Linked DNA regions of Celeribacter indicus. The main gene of each other region encodes a partner of the protein of the gene in region 2 in a complex. Links are inferred from orthologs where the notes say so. Each region holds a gene or a part of one and is shown on either strand. Other genes may lie near its edges. The genes, in order: trxA and trxB.

Evidence for each region.
Region 1: the proteins of trxB (region 2) and trxA are in contact, whole or in part, in a crystal structure (PDB 1F6M), measured with the Escherichia coli proteins. The link is inferred for Celeribacter indicus from one-to-one orthologs.

Annotation. Positions count from the first base shown.
Region 1 is NZ_CP004393.1:194,268-205,291, forward strand. Bases 5,528-8,456 are described here. They hold trxA (thioredoxin), read left to right. Parts: upstream 5,528-6,796; coding sequence 6,797-7,117; downstream 7,118-8,456. Other genes in these bases: addA (double-strand break repair helicase AddA), read left to right, coding at 5,528-6,740; hslV (ATP-dependent protease subunit HslV), read left to right, coding at 7,226-7,783; hslU (ATP-dependent protease ATPase subunit HslU), read left to right, coding at 7,780-8,456. Also shown: P73_RS00980 (nucleotidyltransferase family protein), read left to right, coding at 1-379; double-strand break repair protein AddB, read left to right, coding at 379-3,357; more of addA, read left to right, coding at 3,354-5,527; more of hslU, read left to right, coding at 8,457-9,084; P73_RS01010 (Smr/MutS family protein), read right to left, coding at 9,109-9,714; mltA (murein transglycosylase A), read right to left, coding at 9,711-10,748; P73_RS01020 (Tim44/TimA family putative adaptor protein), read right to left, coding at 10,748-11,024. UniProt on the Escherichia coli protein: Participates in various redox reactions through the reversible oxidation of its active center dithiol to a disulfide and catalyzes dithiol-disulfide exchange reactions.
Region 2 is NZ_CP004393.1:3,701,717-3,712,636, reverse strand. What follows is about bases 4,057-6,881. They hold trxB (thioredoxin-disulfide reductase), read right to left. Parts: upstream 6,029-6,881; coding sequence 5,084-6,028; downstream 4,057-5,083. Other genes in these bases: P73_RS18260 (Hint domain-containing protein), read right to left, coding at 6,841-6,881; P73_RS18265 (Lrp/AsnC family transcriptional regulator), read left to right, coding at 6,325-6,825; P73_RS18275 (bifunctional sulfate adenylyltransferase/adenylylsulfate kinase), read right to left, coding at 4,057-4,818. Also shown: P73_RS18305 (5-(carboxyamino)imidazole ribonucleotide synthase), read right to left, coding at 1-430; purE (5-(carboxyamino)imidazole ribonucleotide mutase), read right to left, coding at 423-908; P73_RS18295 (YdcH family protein), read right to left, coding at 966-1,184; P73_RS18290 (Hsp20 family protein), read left to right, coding at 1,413-1,826; P73_RS18285 (DUF1150 family protein), read left to right, coding at 1,831-2,058; P73_RS18280 (glycosyltransferase family 2 protein), read left to right, coding at 2,150-3,046; more of P73_RS18275, read right to left, coding at 3,106-4,056; more of P73_RS18260, read right to left, coding at 6,882-7,650; P73_RS26200 (hypothetical protein), read right to left, coding at 7,862-8,008; peptidoglycan editing factor PgeF, read right to left, coding at 8,269-9,027; P73_RS18250 (class I SAM-dependent methyltransferase), read right to left, coding at 9,024-10,094; lgt (prolipoprotein diacylglyceryl transferase), read right to left, coding at 10,091-10,920.

The DNA.
Region 1 (11,024 bases), 3.5 Mb from region 2 along the record:
CACGATGAATACCGATGCGGTGTGGAAAGGCCCCCGCGCCGCGGAGGTGCTTGCCGCCGCCTGGGATCCGACCCGAATGGACGCGCTCCTGCTCACCGTGCCGCACGCGCACGCGCATGGCCACGCGGGGCCGGGCGACTTCGACATCGGTCCGGAGGGGCATCTGGTCCGCGGTCGCGAGACCATCTATACCGGCCTCCAGATCCTCAGGACCTCGACGCTCGACGACATCGCAGAGCGCTGTTTCTCGCTGAACACCGTCTGGGAGAGACTTTTGGAAACGAAGCGCATCTTCGGCGCGGTCTATCCGGGAGAGTGGTGCGATGTCGGCCATCCCGAAGGGATCGCCGTCGCGGAACGCGTGCTGAAGGACGCCTGATGTTCGAGCCTGGTGACGCCCCTCATCTCTTCGGCCTGCCCTGCGGTGTGGATTATCCGCGGGAGATCAAGCGCGGGCTGCTCGCGCGTCTCGCGCAGGCGGCACCCGAACAGCTCGCCCGCACGGAGATCTTCGTGAACACCTCACGGATGAAACGCGATATCCTGGCCGCATTCGATGACGGGACGACGCGCCTGCTGCCTCGGGTAAGGCTTCTGTCCGACCTCGGCTCCGGCCACGAGTTCATGGACCTGCCCCTGCCCGCAAACGGTCTTCATCGCCGGCTCGAGCTCGCCCAGCTCGTCGCACGGTTCCTCGAAAGCGAACCGCAATTCGCCACGCGTGCTTCGGTCTACGATCTTGCCGACAGCCTTGCACTCCTGCTGTCCGAGATGCAGGACGAGGGGGTCGCGCCGGAGACGATCCGCAACCTGAACGTGCCGAACGCCTCCGGCCACTGGGAAAAATCCCTTCGCTTCCTGTCGATCATCTTCAATTATTTCGATCCCTCTGCCGGGTTTGAACCCAGTGCGGAAGACCGTCTGCGCATGGTCGTCGACCGCCTGGAAACCCGATGGCGCAGCGCACCCCCGGATCATCCGATCCTCGTCGCCGGATCCACCGGGTCGCGCGGCACGACGGCGCGGTTCATGGATCTCGTCGCCAGCCTGCCGATGGGCGCGGTGATCCTGCCCGGCGTGGATTTCGACATGCCCACTGACGCATGGCGCCAGATCGCCGGGGATGGCACGGCAGACCGCCCCGCCATCGAACATCCGCAGGAAAGGACGGTGCGGATCGTCCGCCGTCTCGGCCTGGAACGCGGCGAGCTGCGAAACTGGTCGGGGGCTGTCGCGCCCGATGCGACCCGAAACCGGCTCGTCTCCCTCGCCCTGCGTCCCGCTCCGGTCACGCACCAGTGGATGAAGGAGGGGCCGGAGTTCGAAGGCGTGGCGGCGGCAACGGCGGCCGTCACCCTCCTCGAAGCGCCGGATCTGCGGCTCGAAAGCAATGCGGTCGCACTGATCCTGCGCAAGGCGGCGGAGGACGGCAGGCGCGCGGCCCTTGTGACGCCCGACCGCGATCTGGCGCGGCGGGTGACCGCGCTGCTCGACCGCTGGGGGATCGAACCGGACGACAGCGCCGGCATCCCGCTCAACCAGACCCCGCCGGGCCGTCTGCTGCGGCATGTCGTCGGCTTCATCGGCCGTGCGGTTTCTGCCGAAGATCTTCTCGTGCTGCTCAAGCATCCGCTGAGCGCGCGGGGGACGGCGGGGCAGGAGGGACGTGGCTTCCACCTTCTCTGGACCCGCGAACTCGAGGTGCACCTGCGTCGCAAGGGACCGGCCTTTCCCGCGCGCGACGACCTGCGGCAATGGGCGGAAACATCCGGGCGCGGCAAGGACGACGCGGTGGATCGCGGGATCTGGGCCGACTGGGTCGCCACGATCCTCGAAACGCTGGCCACCGGGCAGGAAACGGAGATCGCAGCACATGTGAGACAGCTTTCCGCCGTCGCCGGCCGGATTGTGAAGGGACCGCACGGCGAAGACGACCGCGAGCTCTGGGCACAGGGAGCCGGACGCGAAGCGCGCCGCATCCTCACCGATCTCGAACGCGCCTCCGGTCACGGAGGCCGGCTGACGACACAGGAATTCGCCGATCTCTTCCGGGCCGTGCTCGGTCGCGGTCTCGCGCGCGATCCCGAACCCAAACATCCCGGCGTGATGATCTGGGGCACGCTCGAGGCGCGGGCGCTGAACGCGGATCTCGTGATCGTGAGCGGGCTCAACGAAGGTGTCTGGCCGCAGGCCGCGGGCCAGGATCCATGGTTCAGCCGGGACATGCGACGGCAGGCCGGCCTGGTGTCGCCGGAGCAGGGGATCGGGCTCTCCGCCCACGATTTCCAGCAGGCAATCGGCGCACGCGAGGTGATCCTGACCCGCGCCAAACGGGATGCGGAGGCGGAAACCGTGGCCTCGCGCTGGCTCATCCGCCTGACGAACCTGATGGCCGGAATGTCAGAGGAGGGACGCCTGTCGCTGGCGGGGATGCGCGAGCGTGGCGCGCTCTGGCTGAGGCGCGCCGAAACGCTCGACATGCCGGAAACCCCCGTCGCACCCGCGCGGCGCCCGAGCCCCCGCCCCCCGGTCGCGGCCCGTCCGCGCCAGCTTTCCGTCACCCGGATCGAGACGCTGATCCGGGATCCCTACGCAATCTACGCGAGCCGCATCCTGCGCCTCGACAAACTCGACGCGCTGAGCCGCGATCCGGATGTACGTGAGCGCGGCACGGCGCTCCATGCCATCATGGAGGCCTATCTGACGACCCTGCGGGAAGAAACCTTCGAGGAGGGGCTCGCCCGCCTTCTTGCCACAGCCGAGCATGTGCTCGAGAAGGAAGTCGCCTGGCCCGCCGCCCGCCGTGTCTGGCTCGGGCGGATCCGGCGGATCGCGGGAGAACTGGTGCGCCGTGAGCGGGCAAGGCTCGAGACCGGGACACCCGAGAAACTGGAAGTTTCGGGCGCGATGCATTTTCCCGAGGTCGATTTCTCCCTCACCGGCAAGGCGGACCGGATCGACCGGAAGTCGGACGGAACCTTCGCGATCTACGATTACAAATCCGGTTCGCCGCCCAGCGAACAGCAGACGCGGGTGTTCGCCGTCCAGCTCCTGCTCGAAGCCGCAATGCTCGAGGCGGGGCGGTTCGAGGCGCTGCCCGAGGGGCGCGTGTCGGAAGTCTGTTATCTCGGCCTCGACACGCGTCTCAAGGAAACCGCGATCCCGCTCGAAACGGAGGATATCCGCCGGGTCACCGAGCAGTTGCGGGAGCTTGTGGGGAACTACGACGATCCGGCGCGGGGCTACAGTTCGCGCCGGATGATGGCAAGGGTGAACTATCCCGGCGATTTCGATCATCTGGCACGCTATGGCGAATGGTCGGAAGCGGACGATCCGGTGCCGGAGGATCTCGAATGACGATGGACGACGCGACCAGGCGGCAATTCATGGCCGCGCGGCCCGACATGTCGACATGGCTCTCGGCCAACGCGGGATCGGGCAAGACAAAGGTTCTGACAGACCGCGTGGCGCGGCTTCTGCTCGACGGCACGCACCCGCAGCACATCCTCTGCCTCACCTACACGAAAGCGGCAGCGGCGGAGATGCAGAACCGGCTTTTCGCGCGGCTCGGTGCATGGGCCATGCTGCCCGATGCCGATTTGCGGGCGGAACTCACCGCGCTCGCCCCCGACAAGACACTCGAACCGGAGACCTTGCGACATGCCCGCACGCTCTTCGCCCGTGCCATCGAGACACCCGGCGGGCTGAAGATCCAGACGATCCATTCGTTTTGCAGCGCCCTCCTGCGCCGCTTTCCGCTCGAGGCCGGCGTGTCGCCGCAATTCACCGAGCTCGACGAACGCCAGTCCCGCCGCATGATCTCCGACATTGTGGAGGAGCTGGCCCTCGGCCCGCAGCGCGAGGTGATCGACGCCGCGGCGCTTTATGTCAACGACCTCGATCTGACCGCGCTTGCCCTGTCGATTGTCGCCAGGCGCGACAGCTTCCTGCCGGCGAAGACGCCGGCGGAAATCTGGAACTGGTTCGATCTGCCCGAAGGCTATGACGAGGCGGGGCTGCTCTACGAGGTGTTTCTCGGCGGAGAGCGGGAGATGTTTTCAACCGTCGCCACGCTTCTCGACACCTCCGGCGCGACGGACCGGAAACTCGCCGCGCAGTTGCGCAACTGGGCCGGTTCCGCGCCCGATCTGGCGCTGGTCGCCGCCTGCTGCGAAACACTCCTGTTCAAGGAGGACTCGAAAACCGCGCCCCATGGCTCGAAATTCGGCGCGCGGCATGGCGGCGTGCCTGCCAAGGCCCTGCGAGAGGCGCATCCGGAGGTTTTGCGCCCGCTCGAGGAGTTCATGGCGCGGATCGAGGCGGTCCGGCCCCGCCTCTTCGATCTTCACGATGCGCAGCGCACGCACGCGCTCCACCGCCTCGCGCAGGCGATCCTCCCGCCCTATCTCGAGCGCAAGGCGCGGCTCGGGCTGCTCGACTTCGACGACATGATCCGCCGCGCCCGCGACCTCCTCTCGATCTCGAACGTGTCGGATTGGGTGCTCTACCGGCTTGACGGCGGCATCGACCATATTCTCGTCGACGAAGCGCAGGACACAAGCCCGGACCAGTGGCGTGTCGTACAGCTTCTCGCCGGTGAGTTCACCGCGGGGGAGGGCGCCCGGCCCGGCGTCACGCGCACGATCTTCGTCGTCGGCGACCACAAGCAGTCGATCTATTCCTTCCAGGGCGCGGCACCCGAGGCCTTCGACGAGATGAAGGCGCATTTCGGCGCACGGCTCGAGGCGGTCGGTCAGCCCTTGCAGGACCTGTCGCTCCGGCATTCCTTCCGCTCCTCCCGCGCCATTCTCCAGGCGACGGATGCGGTCTTTGCGGAAAGCGCCGGTGTCGGCGTCGGCGGCGCCACCGAGCATATCGCCTTTTTCGACGACATTCCGGGTCGCGTCGATCTGTGGTCCCTGATCGAGCCGGAGCCGACGGAGAAGGACCCTGAGGACTGGCAGAATCCGGTCGACATCGTCACCCCCGAACATCACTCCGCACGTCTCGCGAAAAGCGTCGCGGATTTCGTCGCGGACCTTCTGCAAAACGGTGCGATTCCGGATCGGGACGGCACCGGCCGGCCGATAGAGCCCGGCGACATCATGATCCTCGTGCGCAGCCGGTCGGAGCTTTTCGGGCGGATCCTGCGCAGTCTCAAGAGCCATCCGGCCCGGATTCCCGTAGCCGGCGCGGACCGCCTGACGCTGGGCGACGAGCTCGCCGTTAAGGACATTCGCGCGCTGCTCGCCTTCCTCTCGCTTCAGGACGACGACCTGGCGCTTGCCGAGGTTCTCCGCTCCCCGCTGTTCAACTGGTCGGAGCGCGATCTCTACCGCCTCGCCCATGGCCGCACGACGATCACACTCTGGCGCGCCCTCTACGAGCGACGTGCCGAATGGCCGGAGACCTATGCGGTGCTCGACGATCTCCGGCAGGTCTCCGATTTTCTGCGGCCCTACGACCTGATCGAGCGCATGCTCATCCGCCATGACGGCCGGCGCAAGCTCCTCGCCAGGCTCGGCAATGAGGCGGAGGACGGCATCGACGCGCTGCTGTATCAGGCGCGCAGCTACGAGACCACGGAAACGCCAAGCCTCACCGGCTTCATCGCCTGGCTCGAGGCGCAGGAGGTGCAGCTCAAGCGGGTTCTGGACGAGAACTCGAACCTCGTGCGGGTGATGACTGCGCACGGCTCGAAGGGACTCGAGGCACCGATCGTCATCCTTCCCGATACGCTGAAATCCCTGCGCGAGACGCGCGAGCAATTCGTCGAGATGGACGCCGGACGCCTCGTTTGGAAAGGGCAGAAGGAACAGCGTTCCGACCGGCTGAAACAGAGCCTGAGCCGGATCAGGGAGGCCGATCTCGAAGAAGACCGGCGGCTTCTCTACGTCGCGATGACGCGGGCGGAGAAATGGCTCGTGGTCTGCGGCGCGGGTGAGGACAAGCGGGAGCCGGATAGCTGGTACAATCTCGTGCGGCGCGGGCTTGAAACCCTTCCGGCCGAGCGCACCGATTTCGGAGGGACGGAGGGTCTCCGGTTTTCCTATGGCGACTGGCCGGACCCGAGGCCCGTCGCCGCCACCGCGGCCGCCCGTCCCGAAACGCTTCCGGACTGGGCGCGCCGTCCCGCTCCCTTGCCGCCGGTGGCGGAGCTTCCGCTCACGCCCTCCGATCTCGGCGGCGCAAAGGCGCTGCCAGGGGAGGAGGGGCTGCTTGACAAGGACAGCGCCATGCGGCGCGGCCGACAGCTTCACCGGCTGATCGAACTGCTTCCCGGTGTACCGCCGGAGAAGATGGAGGAGGTCGCCCGCTTCGTCCTCGACACCGGCGAGGATGGCGTTCTCGAGGAGGAGCTTCCCGCCCTTCTCGACGAGGCGCAGCGGGTGATTTCCGGCCACTATCCCTGGGAGGTCTTCGGTTCGAAATCGCTGGCCGAGGTGCCTTTCAGCGGACGGCTCGGGGGTCGCATCATTCACGGGATCATCGACCGACTGATCGTGACACCCGATTGCGTGCAGATCGTCGATTACAAGTCCAACACGGTGATCCCGGAAAGGGTCGAGGACATCCCGGAGGGGCTCCTGCGTCAGCTCGGGGCCTATGCGGCAGCGGTCGCGGAGATCTATCCCGGCCGCCGGATCGAGACCGCGATCCTCTGGACCAGAACGGCGACGCTCTGTCCCGTGCCTTCCGATATCGTGAGGGCCGCCTTGCAATCCACCGCCACATCTTGACCCTCGGACGGTCACGCCATAGGTTTTCCCCCAAGTTCAGACATCAGGAGAACCCCATGGCTACCGTGAAAGTGTCCGACGATACATTCGCCGACGAAGTGCTCAACTCCGACATCCCCGTGGTCGTCGATTTCTGGGCCGAATGGTGCGGCCCGTGCAAGCAGATCGGCCCATCGCTCGAGGAGCTGGCGGACGAATACGACGGCAAGGTCAAGATCGTGAAGGTGAACGTGGACGAAAACCCCAATTCGCCTGCTCAATTCGGAGTGCGGTCCATTCCCGCGCTCTTCATGTTCAAGGGCGGCGAAGTCGTCTCCAACAAGATCGGCGCAGCGCCCAAGGCGGCGCTTGCGAACTGGATCGCCGAAGAAGCGTAAGATCGTCAAAACCCAATGAATTCGGGCGCCCTCGGGCGCCCTTTTTCGTGAGCGAACTTGCAGCCCCAGAGGCCGTGCCTCATATAGAGGCGAACGAAAGGAATGTTCATGGCGAAAGAAGAATTCCCCGGCTGGCATGGCACCACGATCATCGGCGTGCGACGCGGCGGCGAGGTCGTGGTCGCGGGCGACGGACAGGTGAGTCTCGGCCAGACCGTGATCAAGGGCACCGCGCGAAAGGTGCGGCGGCTGTCGCCGGGCGGGCACGACGTGGTCTGCGGTTTCGCGGGCTCGACGGCGGACGCCTTCACGCTTCTCGAACGGCTCGAGGCAAAGCTGGAGGCGACGCCCGGCCAGCTTGCCCGCGCCTGTGTCGAGCTGGCAAAGGACTGGCGCACCGACAAGTATCTTTCGAAGCTCGAGGCCATGCTGATCGTCACCGATGGCGACACGCTTCTCGTCGTGACGGGGGCGGGCGACGTGCTCGAACCCGAGCATGATATCGCGGCGATCGGATCGGGCGGAAATTTCGCCCTCGCCGCCGCGCGGGGCCTCATGGAAACGGAACACGACGCGGAAACCGTCGCGCGCAAGGCGATGGCCATCGCCTCCGACATTTGCGTCTATACCAACGGCAACCTGACGGTCGAGAAGATTTCCAAATGACTGATCTCACTCCCCGCGAAATCGTGTCCGAACTGGACCGCTACATCATCGGCCAGAAGGACGCCAAGCGCGCGGTCGCGGTCGCACTGCGCAACCGCTGGAGGCGCAAGCAGCTATCGGACGATCTCCGCGACGAGGTCTATCCGAAGAACATCCTCATGATCGGCCCGACCGGCGTCGGCAAGACGGAGATCTCCCGCCGCCTCGCGAAACTCGCGCGGGCGCCCTTCGTGAAGGTCGAAGCGACGAAATTCACCGAGGTCGGCTATGTCGGCCGCGACGTGGAACAAATCGTGCGCGATCTCGTGGACACGGCAATTTCGCAGACCCGCGACTACATGCGCGACGAGGTGAAGGCGCGCGCCCAGGGTGCCGCCGAGGAACGGGTGATCGAGGCCATCGCCGGCCGCGATGCGCGCGAGCAGACGCGCGAGATGTTCCGCAGAAAGCTCCGCGCGGGCGAACTCGACGGCACGGTGATCGAACTCGAGATCCAGGAAAGCGCCTCGCCGATGGGCATGTTCGAGGTGCCGGGGCAGCCGCAGATGGGCGGGATGATGAATCTCGGCGATATCTTCGGCAAGGCGTTCGGCGGCCGGACGGTCAAGAAGAAGATGACGGTCGCGGAAAGCTATGACGTCCTGATCGGCGAGGAGGCCGACAAGCTGCTCGACGACGAAACGGTGAACCGCACCGCGCTCACCGCGGTGCAAGAAAACGGCATCGTGTTCATCGACGAGATCGACAAGGTCTGCGCACGGCAGGAGGCCCGCGGCGGCGACGTCTCCCGCGAAGGCGTGCAGCGCGACCTGCTGCCGCTGATCGAAGGCACCACCGTCTCGACGAAATACGGGCCGGTGAAAACCGACCACATCCTGTTCATCGCCTCGGGCGCCTTCCATATCGCGAAGCCGTCCGATCTTTTGCCGGAACTCCAGGGCCGCCTGCCGATCCGTGTCGAACTGCGCGCGCTCGAAGAGGGCGACTTCGTCCGGATCCTGACGGAAACCGACAATGCGCTGACCCGGCAATATACCGCGCTGATGAAGACGGAAGAGGTCGAGGTGGATTTCACCGAGGACGGGATCGCCGCCATCGCGAAGCTCGCCGCCGACGTGAACACCTCCATCGAGAATATCGGCGCCCGCCGCCTCTACACGATCATGGAACGGGTGTTCGAGGAACTGTCCTTCGCCGCGCCCGACACACCCGGCGAAAAGATCACGGTGGATGCGGCCTATGTCCATGCCCATGTCGACGAGATGGCGAAAGCCACGGACGTCAGCCGCTACATGCTCTGAACGGTTTCACGTGAAACTGCGCCGTCACTTCCGGCGGCGCAGATAGACGTAATACGCCCCTGCGCCACCGTGTTTCAGATGCGCCTCGGTCACCTGAAGCACGGCTTCGCGCAGGGGCGAGCTGTGCAGCCAATGCGGCACCTGGTGTTTCAGCACCCCTTTGCGCACGGGGATCGGGCCTTCGTCGTCGCGATGCTTGCCCTTGCCGGTGATCACGAGCACGAGCCGCCGGTCCATCGCCCAGGATTTCAGGATGAAGCCGGTGAGCGCGGGATGGGCCTGCGCCAGGGTCATGCCATGCAGGTCGATCCGCGCTTCGGGCGCGAGCTTGCCCTTGCGCATCTTGCCGAACTGCTTGCGGTCCATCCGGAGCGGCGCGGCCGAGAGGCGATCGGAGAGGGAAGGGACGAGATCATGAGCCTCTGAGCGTGTCGGAGAGGACTTGCCGATCTCCAAGTCGAAACGCTCGACAGGCTGCCTGTTCGGTGCGCCCTTTTCCTCAGGGGGCGGCGCTTTGACGGCAAGAGGATCCATGCGCGTCGGGCGCAGCGGCCGCGCCGTCTGACGTACCCTGTCCCAGAGATCGCGATCCTCGTCGGAAAGCCCCTTCTTCCTCCCGCGGCGGCTCATCCCTCCGCGCGCTCCACGAGCGCATAGGCAAGCTGGATGGGCAGGAAAACGAGCATCCGTCCGGGGTCGCGCACCTGTCCTGCCGCATCGCCCGCGGCATCCCCCGTGCCGTAGAAGATATCCGCCCTCTGCGCGCCCTTGATCGCGGAGCCGGTGTCCTGCGCGATCATCAGCCGGCGCATCGGTGCCTTGCCCTCCTTTTCGATCCAGACCGGGGCTCCGAGCGGGACGAAGGACGGATCGACCGCAATGGACCGCAGCGTGGTGATAGAGCGGTGCATGGCGCCGATCGGCCCCTTGTCGGAGGCGAGACGCGGCAATTCGCGGAAGAAGACATAGGACTGGTTGACGTTCAGCAGCTCCAGACCGTCGCCGGGATTGCGGCGCACCCAGTTGCGGATGACCTTTGCGGAGACCTGATGCGCGTCATAGATCCCACGCCGGATCAGCTCCTGCCCGATGGAGCGGTATTCGTAGCCGTTATGGCCGGCATAGCCGATGCGGATGGTCGAGCCATCCGCAAGCCGGATGCGGCCGGAGCCCTGCACCTGGAGAAAGAACAGATCCACCGGATCGTCCACCCAGGCGATCTCGAGATCGCGCCCGTCGAGCGCGCCTTCGGTGATATCCCTGCGTGTAAGATAGGGCGTGCCGGAGACGATGTCGGACGGCAGGCGGTAGACCGGATAGCGGAAACGTTCGTCCCGTTGCCGCGCGCCCGCAATCTCCGGCTCGAAATAGCCGGTGAAGAGCATCGGCGCCCCGTCCTCGATCAGGACCGGACGAAAGAAGAGCTCGAAGAAGGCACGTGCATCCGGGACCTGCTGCGCCAGCGCGCAAAGTTGCGGCCATTCGCGCCCCTTGATGAGATCGCAGGTCTGGGAAAAGACCGAAAGAGCCGCGGCATGATCGTCCGCGGCCCATCCGGCCAGATCGGAAAAGGCAAGAACCTTCACGGTGGCGTCCTCAGAGGCAGCCTGCGCACCGGAGGCGAGACAGCCCGCCAGCAAGGCGACAGCGAGCCGCGCGCGCATCACGCACCGGTGGCGACGAGCTGCCAGTTCGGGTCGTTCGTCCCGACCATGCGGGCGAAGGTCCAGATATCCTTCTGGCGCTTGATCTCGTTGGGATCTCCCTCGACGATCGCCCCGTCGGAATTGCGCACGACCGAGGTCGTCTCCCCAACGAAACGAACCTTGATCTCCGCCTCATCGCTCGCGCGGTCGAAATCGGCGTCGATGATCTGGATCTCCCGCATGCCGATGAACTGGCTGTCGATGGTCAGACCCGCCTCCTGACGCTGGGCGACG
Region 2 (10,920 bases):
CGGGCGTGCCAATCTCGTCGATGGCCTCCACCAGGTCGACCTCGTCATCCACCGCGGCATAGGGCGCGACGGCGAGGCCCAGCCCGGACAGGAACGCCTTTTCCGTCAGCCGGTCCTGCGACACGGCGAGCGCCTTGCGGTTGGGGCGGATCGGCACGAGCGATTCGATGAGATCGAGCGCGGACGTCGGCACGTTCTCGAATTCGTAGGTCACCACGTCCACCGAGGCGGCGAAGCGGCGCAGCGCCTCCTCGTCCTCGTAGGGCGCGCGGACATGGGACTGCGCGACATGGGACGCCGGGCAGTCGCCGCCGGGCTCGAAGATGCAGGTCCTGAATCCGAGGCGCGAGGCCGCGACGGACAGCATGCGCCCGAGCTGGCCGCCGCCGAGAATGCCGATGGTCGCACCGGGCTGGAGGGGCTCAGTCATCGGCGGGCTCGTCGGGAATGGAGGCGGAAAGCGCCTCGCGCCAGGCGTCGAGCCGCGCACCCAGCGCCGGATCGGAGACCGCGAGGATGCCCGCGGCCATCAGCCCCGCATTGGCCGCGCCCGCCTCCCCGATGGCCATGGTGGCGACGGGAAAGCCCTTCGGCATCTGGACGATGGAATAGAGGCTGTCGACGCCCGAGAGCGCGCGGGTCTGGATCGGCACGCCGATCACCGGCACACGGGTTTTCGATGCCATCATGCCCGGCAGGTGCGCGGCACCGCCCGCGCCGGCGATGATCACCTTGAGCCCGCGTCCGGCGGCCTGCTTGCCATAGCTCCAGAGCCGGTCGGGGGTGCGGTGGGCGGAGACGATTTTCGCCTCGTATCCTATGCCCAGATCCCCGAGGATTTCCGCTGCGCGTTTCATGGTCGGCCAGTCCGACTGGCTGCCCATGATGATGCCGACATCGACGCTCACTTGGCTCTTCCTTCGTGCAATCCCGTGTTGGGGTGCACTTATAACGGCCCGCGAGGCTTACGCAATGATGTCGGGGGTGATCTGGTCCTCGATCATGGCGATCCGGTCCTTCAGCGCAAGCTTCTGCTTCTTCATGCGCTGGAGCCGGAGCGCGTCGAGATGGCCGGTCTCCTGCATCGCTTCGATGGCGGCATCGAGGTCGCGATGCTCGCGCCTGAGGATTTCGAGCTTCACCCGAAGCACGTCGAGATGATCCATTCGGTTGGACACGTTCATCGCGTTGTCTCTAGTCTGTTCTTTGCGTCCTGTCTCACACGCGCGCCGCGGCTCAGGGGGCCGGGGCGACGGGGGCGAACGGATCCACCTTACTCCCAAAGCGCGAAAACTCAAAGCGTTCTGAACGGTATCTTGAACCCCCCTGCGCAATCCCCATATCCTCAGGGAAAGGGTTGCCGCTTTCGGGACCCGCAACGAACACAGTCGCTTCGATGAAAGGGCGTGTAGATGACGAAAGTGACCTTTGGGGCCCATCCGTTTCTTCTGGGCTTCGATCAGCTCGAACGGCTGGTCGAACGGACAGCGAAGTCCGACGCGGGTGGCTATCCTCCCTACAACATCGAGCAGTCGTCGGAAAACACCTACCGTATCACGCTCGCCGTGGCCGGATTTTCCGAGGACGATCTCGCGATCACGCTCGAAGACCGTCAGCTCGTCGTGCGCGGGCGCCAGTCCGACGACGGCGACGGGCGCGTGTTCCTGCACCGGGGGATTGCCGGACGTCAGTTCCAGCGCTCCTTCGTGCTGGCCGAAGGGGTCGAGGTGACGGGCGCGTCGATGGAGAACGGCCTTCTCCATATCGACCTCACCCGCGCCGTGCCCGAAAGCGTGGTCCAGACCATTCAGATCAGGAAGGGATAAGCCAATGAATGTCGAATATCCGCATCTTCCCGCCGCCGGGGAAAAGATCGTCTATGTCCGGCCCGTCGCGGTCGCCGACCTGCCCGAAGAGGTTCGGGCGCAGGCGCAGGGGCTCGACCGGATCTATGCCGTGCACGATGCCGATGGCGCACAGCTCGCGCTGGTGGCCAACCGCCAGCTCGCCTTCGCGCTGGCGCGCGAACATGACTATGCCGCGGTGAACGTGCACTGAGCGCCGGCGTGGCGCGGGACTGTCTTGCCACCGCGCGGGCTCTGACCTATCGAGGGGCGATATATTTACATATTCGCCCCCCGGAGATTCCATGAAAGACTTCGTCGTATCGTTGACCGCGATTCCTCCGCGTTTCGACGATCTCATGCCGACGCTGCTGTCGCTGCGCGCGCAGCGGCAGGTGACCGTTCGAGAGATCCGTCTCGACCTGCCGCAAGGTTTTCGCCGCTTCACCTTCGATCCCGCGACCGACCTGCCCGACCTGCCGGATTGGGTGACGGTGCGGATCGTCGGGCGCGACTACGGACCCGCGACAAAGATCCTGCCCGCCGCACAGGATTATGCGGGACAGGACGTGTTCCTGTTCTATTGCGACGACGATCAGCGATACGAGCCGGATCTGCTCCACAAGCTCGGCACCGCCGCGGAGGCGCGGCCGAACGACGTGATCGCCAATATGGGCTACAACCTTCACGAACGGCTCGACAATCCCTGCTACGATTTTCCGCACGGTTTTCAGCCCCGTGCTCAGCGCAGGCGCAAGGACTGGCGCTACCGGCTCTGGCGCCTGCGCTCGGGGTTCCGCAAGAAGTTCGCCTTCGTCGGGACGCCGGGCTATATCGACATTGCCGAAGGCTTCGGCGGGGTGCTGGCGCGCCCCTCCTTCTTCACGCCCGACATGTACGACATCCCGGAGATCCTCTGGACGGTGGACGATCCCTGGCTTTCGGGGCATTTCACGAAGAACGGGCATGGCATCTGGCGCCCTGCCGACACCTTCCGTTTCGACCACAACAGGGGAGCGGAGGCGCTGGCGAATTTCGTCTGCGAAGGTCACGGGCGCGCGTCGGCGGACACGCTCTGCATCGAATACTTCCGGCGCGAGTACGGGATCTGGGGCGGGGACGATCCCTCCACCCGTTTCGAGCGCGACCTGACGCGCCCGCGCGGCTGGGCGCCTGACGCCCGCGCCGTGTCCCGGCCCTGACGGAAAAGCCCCGGCCGAAAGGCCGGGGCTTTGTCCTGTGAGGCGATGTCGCGCGGTGCTCAGTGCGCGGCGATCAGGCCCATGCTCTCGAGCTTCAGGATGACCTGATGGGCGCAGTTGTCGACGTCGTGGCCCTCCGTCTCCACCCGCAGTTCCGGGGTTTCCGGCACGTCATAGGGGTCGGAAATGCCGGTGAATTCCTTGATCTTGCCTTCGCGGGCGAGCTTGTAGAGCCCCTTGCGGTCGCGGCGTTCGCATTCCTCGAGCGAGGTGGCGACATGCACCTCGACGAAGGCGCCGAAATTCTCGACATCCTCCCGCACCGCGCGGCGCGTCGCCGCATAGGGCGCGATCGGGGCGCAGATGGCGATGCCGCCGTTCTTGGTGATCTCCGAGGCGACGTAGCCGATGCGGCGGATGTTCAGGTCGCGGTGCTCCTTCGAGAAGCCGAGTTCCGAGGAGAGGTTTTTGCGCACGATATCGCCGTCGAGCAGCGTCACGGGACGCCCGCCCATCTCCATCAGCTTCACCATGAGGGCGTTCGCGATGGTGGACTTGCCGGAGCCGGAGAAGCCGGTGAAGAAGACGGTGAAGCCCTGTTTCGAGCGCGGCGGACGGGTGCGGCGCAGTTCGGCCACGACCTCGGGGAAGGAGAACCATTCCGGGATCTCGAGCCCCTCCGCGAGGCGGCGGCGCAGTTCCGTGCCGGAGATGTTGAGGATGGTCACGTTGTCCTTGTCCTCGATCTCGTCGGCCGGCTCGTACTGGGCGCGCTCCTGCACATAGACCATGTGTTTGAAGTCGACCATCTCGATGCCCATCTCGTCCTGATGTTGGGCAAAGAGCTCCTGCGCGTCATAGGGGCCATAGAAATCCTCACCGGCCGAATTCTTGCCCGGCCCGGCATGGTCGCGGCCGACGATGAGATGGGTGCAGCCATAGTTCTTGCGGATCAGGCCGTGCCAGATCGCCTCGCGCGGGCCGGCCATGCGCATGGCGAGCGGCAGCAGGCTCATCGTCGTCGTCGACCCCGGATATTTGTCGAGCACCGCCTCATAGCAGCGCACGCGGGTGAAGTGGTCGACGTCGCCCGGCTTCGTCATGCCGACGACGGGATGGATCAGCAGGTTCGCCTGCGCCTCCTTCGCGGCGCGGAAGGTGAGCTCCTGATGCGCGCGGTGCAGCGGGTTGCGGGTCTGGAAGGCGACGACGCGGCGCCAGCCGACCTTGCGGAAATAGGCGCGCAACTCGTTGGGCGTGTCGCGGCGGGCGCGGAAATCGTAATGCACCGGCTGCTGGATGCCGGTCACGGGGCCGCCGAGATAGATCTTGCCCGCCGTGTGGTGCAGGTAGTTGACGGCCGGGTGCGCGACGTCGTCGGCGCCGAAGACCTTTTCGGCCTCCCGCGACTTGTTCGGCTCCCAGCGGTCGGTGACCGTCATCGTCCCGAGGATCACGCCCTCCTGGTCGCGCAGCGCGATGTCCTGGCCGAGCTCGAGCTTTTCGGCGAAGTCTTCGGAAACGTCGAGGGTGATCGGCATCGGCCAGAGCGTGCCGTCGGCGAGGCGCATGTTCTCCACGACAGTGTCGTAATCTGCTTCGGTGAGAAAGCCCTTGAGCGGGTTGAACCCCCCGTTCATCAGGAGCTCCAGATCGCAGATCTGCCGCGGGGTGAGGTCCAGACTGACGAGGTCGGCGGCTTCGACTTTGAGCTTTTGGGCGCTGTCGTAAGAGACATAGAGCTCGGGGATCGGTGCGAGGTTCTGCGACATATGCTGTGCCTTCTTGCGCTGGGGCTCGTGAACGGAAACAGGCCCGCGAGGAAAGCTGCGGCGGGCTGTCCGGGCCTTACCTCCATGGTTGTATCGAAATCAATAGAGCGCGGCGCAAGAAACGGAAAATGAGGCGTTCATGCCTCATTTTCTCTTGATAATGCGGCGATTTTCCGCCCTTTGGCGCCTCGGGCGGACCATTGTTCCGCCGCGCCTGTGCTGCGGTGCGGCGGGACCCGCGGGGGCCGTCCAAAAACCCCGACGGTCAGTCCTGGGCCGCGAGCCAGTGCTCGGCGTCGAGCGCGGCCATGCAGCCCATGCCCGCGGAGGTGACGGCCTGGCGATACTTGTGATCGGTGAGATCGCCCGCCGCGAAGATGCCGGGGATCGAGGTCTCGGTGGTGCCGGGCTTCACCTTCACATAACCGCCGTTGTGCAGTTCGAGCACGTCCTTCACCAGTTCGTTCGCCGGCGCATGACCGATGGCGACGAACACGCCCTTCGCCGCGAGATCGGTGATCTCGCCGGTCCTGACGTTGCGCGCCTTCACCCCGTTCACGCCCTTCATCGGTGCGTCGTCGCCATAAACCTCGACGAGCTCGTGATCCCAGAGCGGATGGATCTTTTCGTTCTTCAGCAGCCGGTCGATCAGGATCTTCTCCGCGCGCAGCGTGTCGCGGCGGTGGATGAGCGTCACTTTCGAGGCGAAATTGGTGAGGAACAGGGCCTCCTCGACGGCGGTATTGCCGCCGCCGACCACCACGATCTCCTGGCCGCGGTAGAAGAAGCCGTCACAGGTGGCGCAGGCGGAGACGCCGAATCCCTTGAAGTTCTCCTCCGTCGGCAGGCCGAGCCATTTCGCCCGCGCCCCAGTGGCGAGGATCACGGCATCGGCGGTATAGACGGTGCCGGAATCGCCGGTGGCGGTGAAGGGGCGGGTGCCGGTGTCGAGTTGGGTGATGATATCCGCGACGATCTCCGCGCCCATCGTCGCCGCATGGTCCTGCATCTTCACCATGAGGTCGGGACCCTGCACCTCCGTGAAACCCGGAAAATTCTCCACCTCGGTCGTCGTCGTGAGCTGGCCGCCCGGCTCGATGCCCTGCACGAGGACCGGCGAGAGCATCGCACGCGCGGCGTAGATCGCGGCGGTATAGCCCGCCGGGCCTGAGCCGATGATGAGAACCTTGGTGTGTTTCGTGTCCGCCATGGCAGCGACCTCGTTCCTTGAGTGTTGTCTTTTCCGTCGGCTTCGATATAGACACCGCCCGGCTGCGACGCAAACCCCGGCGCGCGGCGGCATTCGTATCCCGGCGTGGACGGTAGGCGGCAGGGTCCGGCACCCGGACGGCGGGCGTTCCTGCGCATGCCCCGCCCCGTCGCCCGCGTCGCGAAATCCTCTTGAAATGAAATTGCTAAAATGTGAAAGAATATTGCGCGTAGCCGCCTCAATGCACATGTTTCGGAAAACACCGCCTGTTTCGGCCAATAAGAACGGAGTAGCCCATGCCCTCTCACAAGCTCGACGAGATCGATCGCAAGATCCTTGCGGAGTTGCAGGCCGACGGGCGCATGACGAATGTCGAACTGGCCAGGCGGGTGGGCATCTCCGCACCGCCCTGCCTGCGCCGTGTGCGCACGCTCGAGGAGGCCGGCTATATCCGGGGGTATCACGCGGTGGTGGACACCCGCGCGCTCAATTTCGAGGTGCAGGTCTTCGCGATGGTCGGACTTCAGAGCCAGGCGGAGGTGGACCTGTCGAAATTCGAGGCGAAATGCCGGCAATGGCCGCTCGTGCGCGAATGCCACATGCTGAACGGCGAGGTGGATTTCATCCTCAAATGCGTCGCCCCGGATCTGTCGACCTTCCAGAGCTTCCTCACCGGGGAACTCCTGTCGACGGAGAACGTCGCTTCGGTGAAGACCTCGCTCGTGATCCGCTGCGCGAAGGACGAGCCCGGCGTGCCCTTCGAGGTGCTCGAGGCGCGTCTGGCGCAGGACGCCTGAGCGCCGCGCAGCGGCTCAGGAGGCGCGGGCGAGCCTCTCCGCCGGCGTCAGCCGCGGATGGCACGGCCTGCCGAATTCCGCGAGCGTGCCGAGATGCGGGAAAAGCGTGAGGAATTTCGCGCGCAGCTCGCCGGACAGCTCCGTGTTCGCGGTGGGGCCGGGGTGAAAGCTTTCGAGCTCGAGACCGTTCACCCGGATCGCCGCATGCCGGGTCAGCCGCAGGTGATAGCACCGCACCGCGGCAGGCGGCCGCATCTCCACCACGGAAACCCCGTCGACAAGGCCCCGGATCGGAGCAAGGGCGCGGGAGGCGGCGTGCCGGATCAGCAGCCGCGCGGCGGGGCCGAGTACGAGATCGGGGGTTGGGCGACCGAGGCCGAAGGCGTCGGCGGTGATCCGGTAGAGCGGTTCGGGATGGGCGCCGGGCGCGCGCCGGCCCTGCGTGTCGAGCGCCACCGAACCCAGCCAGTCGACCGGGACGAAATCGCCCTCGGTCGTTTCCACCTCGTCGCCGGGAAGAAGATCCTCGATCGCCACCGCCCCCTGTCGCGTCGGGAGCAGCGCGCCGCGGGCGAAGGCGGTGAAGGCGCTTTCGAACAGCGGCAGGGCAGGGGCGTTGAGCTGCGCGTCGCGGATCCCGCCACGCGCGTCGCGCCAGAGGATGTCGTAGCGGCGCAGGGGAAGGGGCGTTCTCTCCGGGAAGGACGTCCGCCGGACGGTCCACGCGGAATGCGACGGCGGATCGACGCGCCGCACGGGGAGCTCCGGGGAACCGAAGGCGGTCCGGGACGCGACCGGACGGGCACGGGACAGGGGCTGGGACATCGGACGTTTCCACTGCATCGGCCCCCACCGACGGTGATGCGGAACGATCGCAGGAAACGCGGAGCTTTGTCAAACAGTCCGCGAATTCGTCGCCGCGCCGGAACCGGTCTTCCTTCCGCCGCGGCTTTGTTTCGTGAGCCGGTGCCAATGCCGGCGCGTCTCCCGTCCCGTGCGGATCCGCTGCCGAATCGGCGCCGGAGGAGCGCCGGCTTCAGGCGGAGGCGGCGAGGCGCGCGGTCGGCTGCGTGGATTTCTTCGCGATGAAGGCGGCGCGGCGGGCGCCGCGGCTCCAGGGCATCTGCACTTCGGTCTTCTTCGCTTCCCTGATCATCGAGGTCATCCAGCGGCGGGTCTTCATCTCTGTTCTCACTTGTCTCTCGCGGGCGCCTCGGGCCCGTCTGTTTCCGTTCTGGTGACAATATGGCGAGTCGCTTCGGCGAAAATACGGCGGACGGGACAGTTTCTCCGGCCCTGTCTGGCTCCTCCACAGGTGCTGCGGGAGCTTCAGTAAGAAATTGGAAATAAATAGGAATTTTAGACCCGCAGCATCGGCGCGGGGACTTTGGGGCGGGATTGCGGCGCGCGTCGGCCCGAGTCTCGCCCGAATCTTCCGCGCTCTCAGAGGCGGATCGCGGAGATCAGCCGCCCGTAATCCGCTTCGCCGCGATGCACGGAACGGCGGTAGGAGTAGAAGCGCGAGGGGTCCGAATAGGTGCAATGCCGCGTCCATTCGGCATGGCCCACCCCCGCCTCGCGCAGCCGGTGCAGACCGTAGGAGGGCAGGTCGAAGAGATAGCGGTCGCCCTCTCCGTTCGCGAAGAAGCGGGCGTTCTGCTGGTCCTCGAGAAGGAAATCCTCGAGGAATTCGGGACCGACCTCATAGGCGCGTTGCGAGATCGTCGGGCCGATCACGGCGACGATGTCCTCGCGCCGGGCGCCGAGCGCGACCATGGCCGAAAGCGTCTCGTCGAGCACCCCCTCGAGCGCGCCTCTCCATCCCGCATGGGCGGCGCCGATCACGCCGGCCTCCCGGTCCGCGAACAGCACCGGCTGGCAATCGGCGGTCAGGATCACGAGGGCGAGGCCGGGCCGGTCGGTGACGAGCGCGTCGGCGGTCGGAAGCGGCGCCTCCTGCGGCCCGTCGATCACCGCGACGTCGGGGGAATGCACCTGGTTGACCCCGCAGAGCGCCTCGAGCGGAAGGCCGAGCGCCCCCGCCACGCGGCTGCGGTTGATCTTCACGATGTCGGACTGATCGGAGGAGCCATAGCCGCAGTTGAGCCCCTCGAACACGCCCGAGGAGGCGCCGCCCCTGCGGGTGAAAAATCCGTGGGTGAGCCCGCGAAGGGCGTCGGAGGTGATGATTTCAAGGCTCATGCGTCAAATCCCGGTGGCAAGGTCTGGGGCGAGGGCGCGAGGGCGAGGGCTTTGAAAAGCGTTCCCATTTTGTCGGGCGAGGTCAACCGTTCAAATGCGGCGATATGGCTGTCGAGTTCCGCGCCGCCCAGTTTCGCGGCGAGCGCCTCGGCGCGCGGGCCGATCCCGAGACGGGCGAGCAGAGGCCCCTGTGCGATCATCCGGGAAGGGGTCGCGCCCGCCGCCCGTGCCGCTTCTGCCAGCGCCTCGAAATCGACATGGGCGGTCAGGTCGGCCTTGCCCGGCCGGGCCAGCGGATCGACCGCCCGATGCGCTTCGAGCGCCTGGAACGTGTCCCCGCGCGAATGCCAGTCGCCGTAGTCGATCACCACCGCCGCGCCGCCATGGGCCACGAGGCGCCGGGCGATCTCCGTGACGATGGGCCCCGCGGCGGGGCAGGTCTCCACCACGTCGCCCTCCACCGTGTCCCCGAGCCGGTGCGCGAGCCCGGCGAGCGGGGCCGGCGCCGAGAGGCCGAGCGTGAGTGCGCCCTCCCTCAGCCCGACCAGCGTCTCGCGCCAGCCGTCGCCCGCACGGGTGAACTGCCGGATCGGCAGCGCGTCGAAGAACTCGTTGGCGACGAGCCAGAGCGGCGCCTCGGGCAGCTCCGCGATGCCCTGGCACCAGCGCACCTCGGTCCCTGCGAGCGCGTGGCGCTGTGCCGCGCGCAGGGTGGGGGAGGCCTCGACCAGGTGGACGCGCATCGCGGCATGAAACCCCGGCACGCCCCGCGTCGCGCGCAGGATATCGGCCATCAGCGTGCCCCGGCCGGGGCCGGGCTCGGCCAGGACGAAGGGCGCCGGCGCGCCCTGGTCCAGCCAGCTCTGCGCAAGGCAGAGGCCGAGGAGTTCACCGAACATCTGGCTGATTTCCGGCGCGGTGATGAAATCGCCCGCGGCCCCCAGCGGATCGCGCGTGGTGTAATAGCCGTGCCGGGGATGGAGCAGGCATTCCGACATGTAATCGGCCAGGCTGATCGGTCCGGTCTGGGCGATCCGCCGTGCGAGGATCTCCGCGAGCGGGGTCATGCGCGCCGGGCCCGCAGGACGAAGAAGAGGCCCACCAGGATCATCGGCAGCGACAGCAGTTGCCCCATGGACAGGATCCACAGCACATTGCCCTCGGGATTCGTCGGGCTCGTGAACTGGGCATCCGCGACGCGGTAGAACTCGACGACGAAGCGCGACAACCCGTAGCCCGCGAAGAACAGCCCCATGACGAGGCCGGGCCTGCGGAAGGCGCGCGCCCCCCAGACCAGCGCGATGAGCAGCGTGCCGAGCAGAAGCCCTTCGAGCCCGGCTTCGTAGAGCTGGGAGGGATGGCGGGCGCAGGCCGCGGTCACGGTGGCGCAGGACTGGGCGGCCTCTCCCGGAAAGATCACGCCCCAGGGCATGTCCGTCGGGCGCCCCCAGAGCTCGGCATTCACGAAATTCGCGATCCGCCCGAACAGGAGCCCCGGCGGCGTCGCATAGGCGAGGATATCCCCGAGCGTCAGCAGCGGCTTGCCGTGCCGCCGCCCCCAGAGCAGCGCCGCGACCACCACGCCGAGGAACCCGCCGTGAAAGGACATCCCCCCCTGCCAGACCATCGGGATCTCGACGGGGTGAGCGAGGAAATAGGCGGGCTTGTAGAACAGCACATAGCCGAGCCGCCCGCCAAGGATGACGCCGAGGATGAGCCAGGTGAGCAGGTCCTCGAATTCCGTGCGCGACAGCGGCGGTGTCTGCGCCGGCCAGAGCCGCGGCACCCTCAGCGCCCGCAGCACGAGAAACCAGCCCGCGACGAAGCCGAAGATATAGGCGAGCGCGTACCAGTGCAGCGCGAAATGCACGGGGCCGATGTCGATCTCGAAGA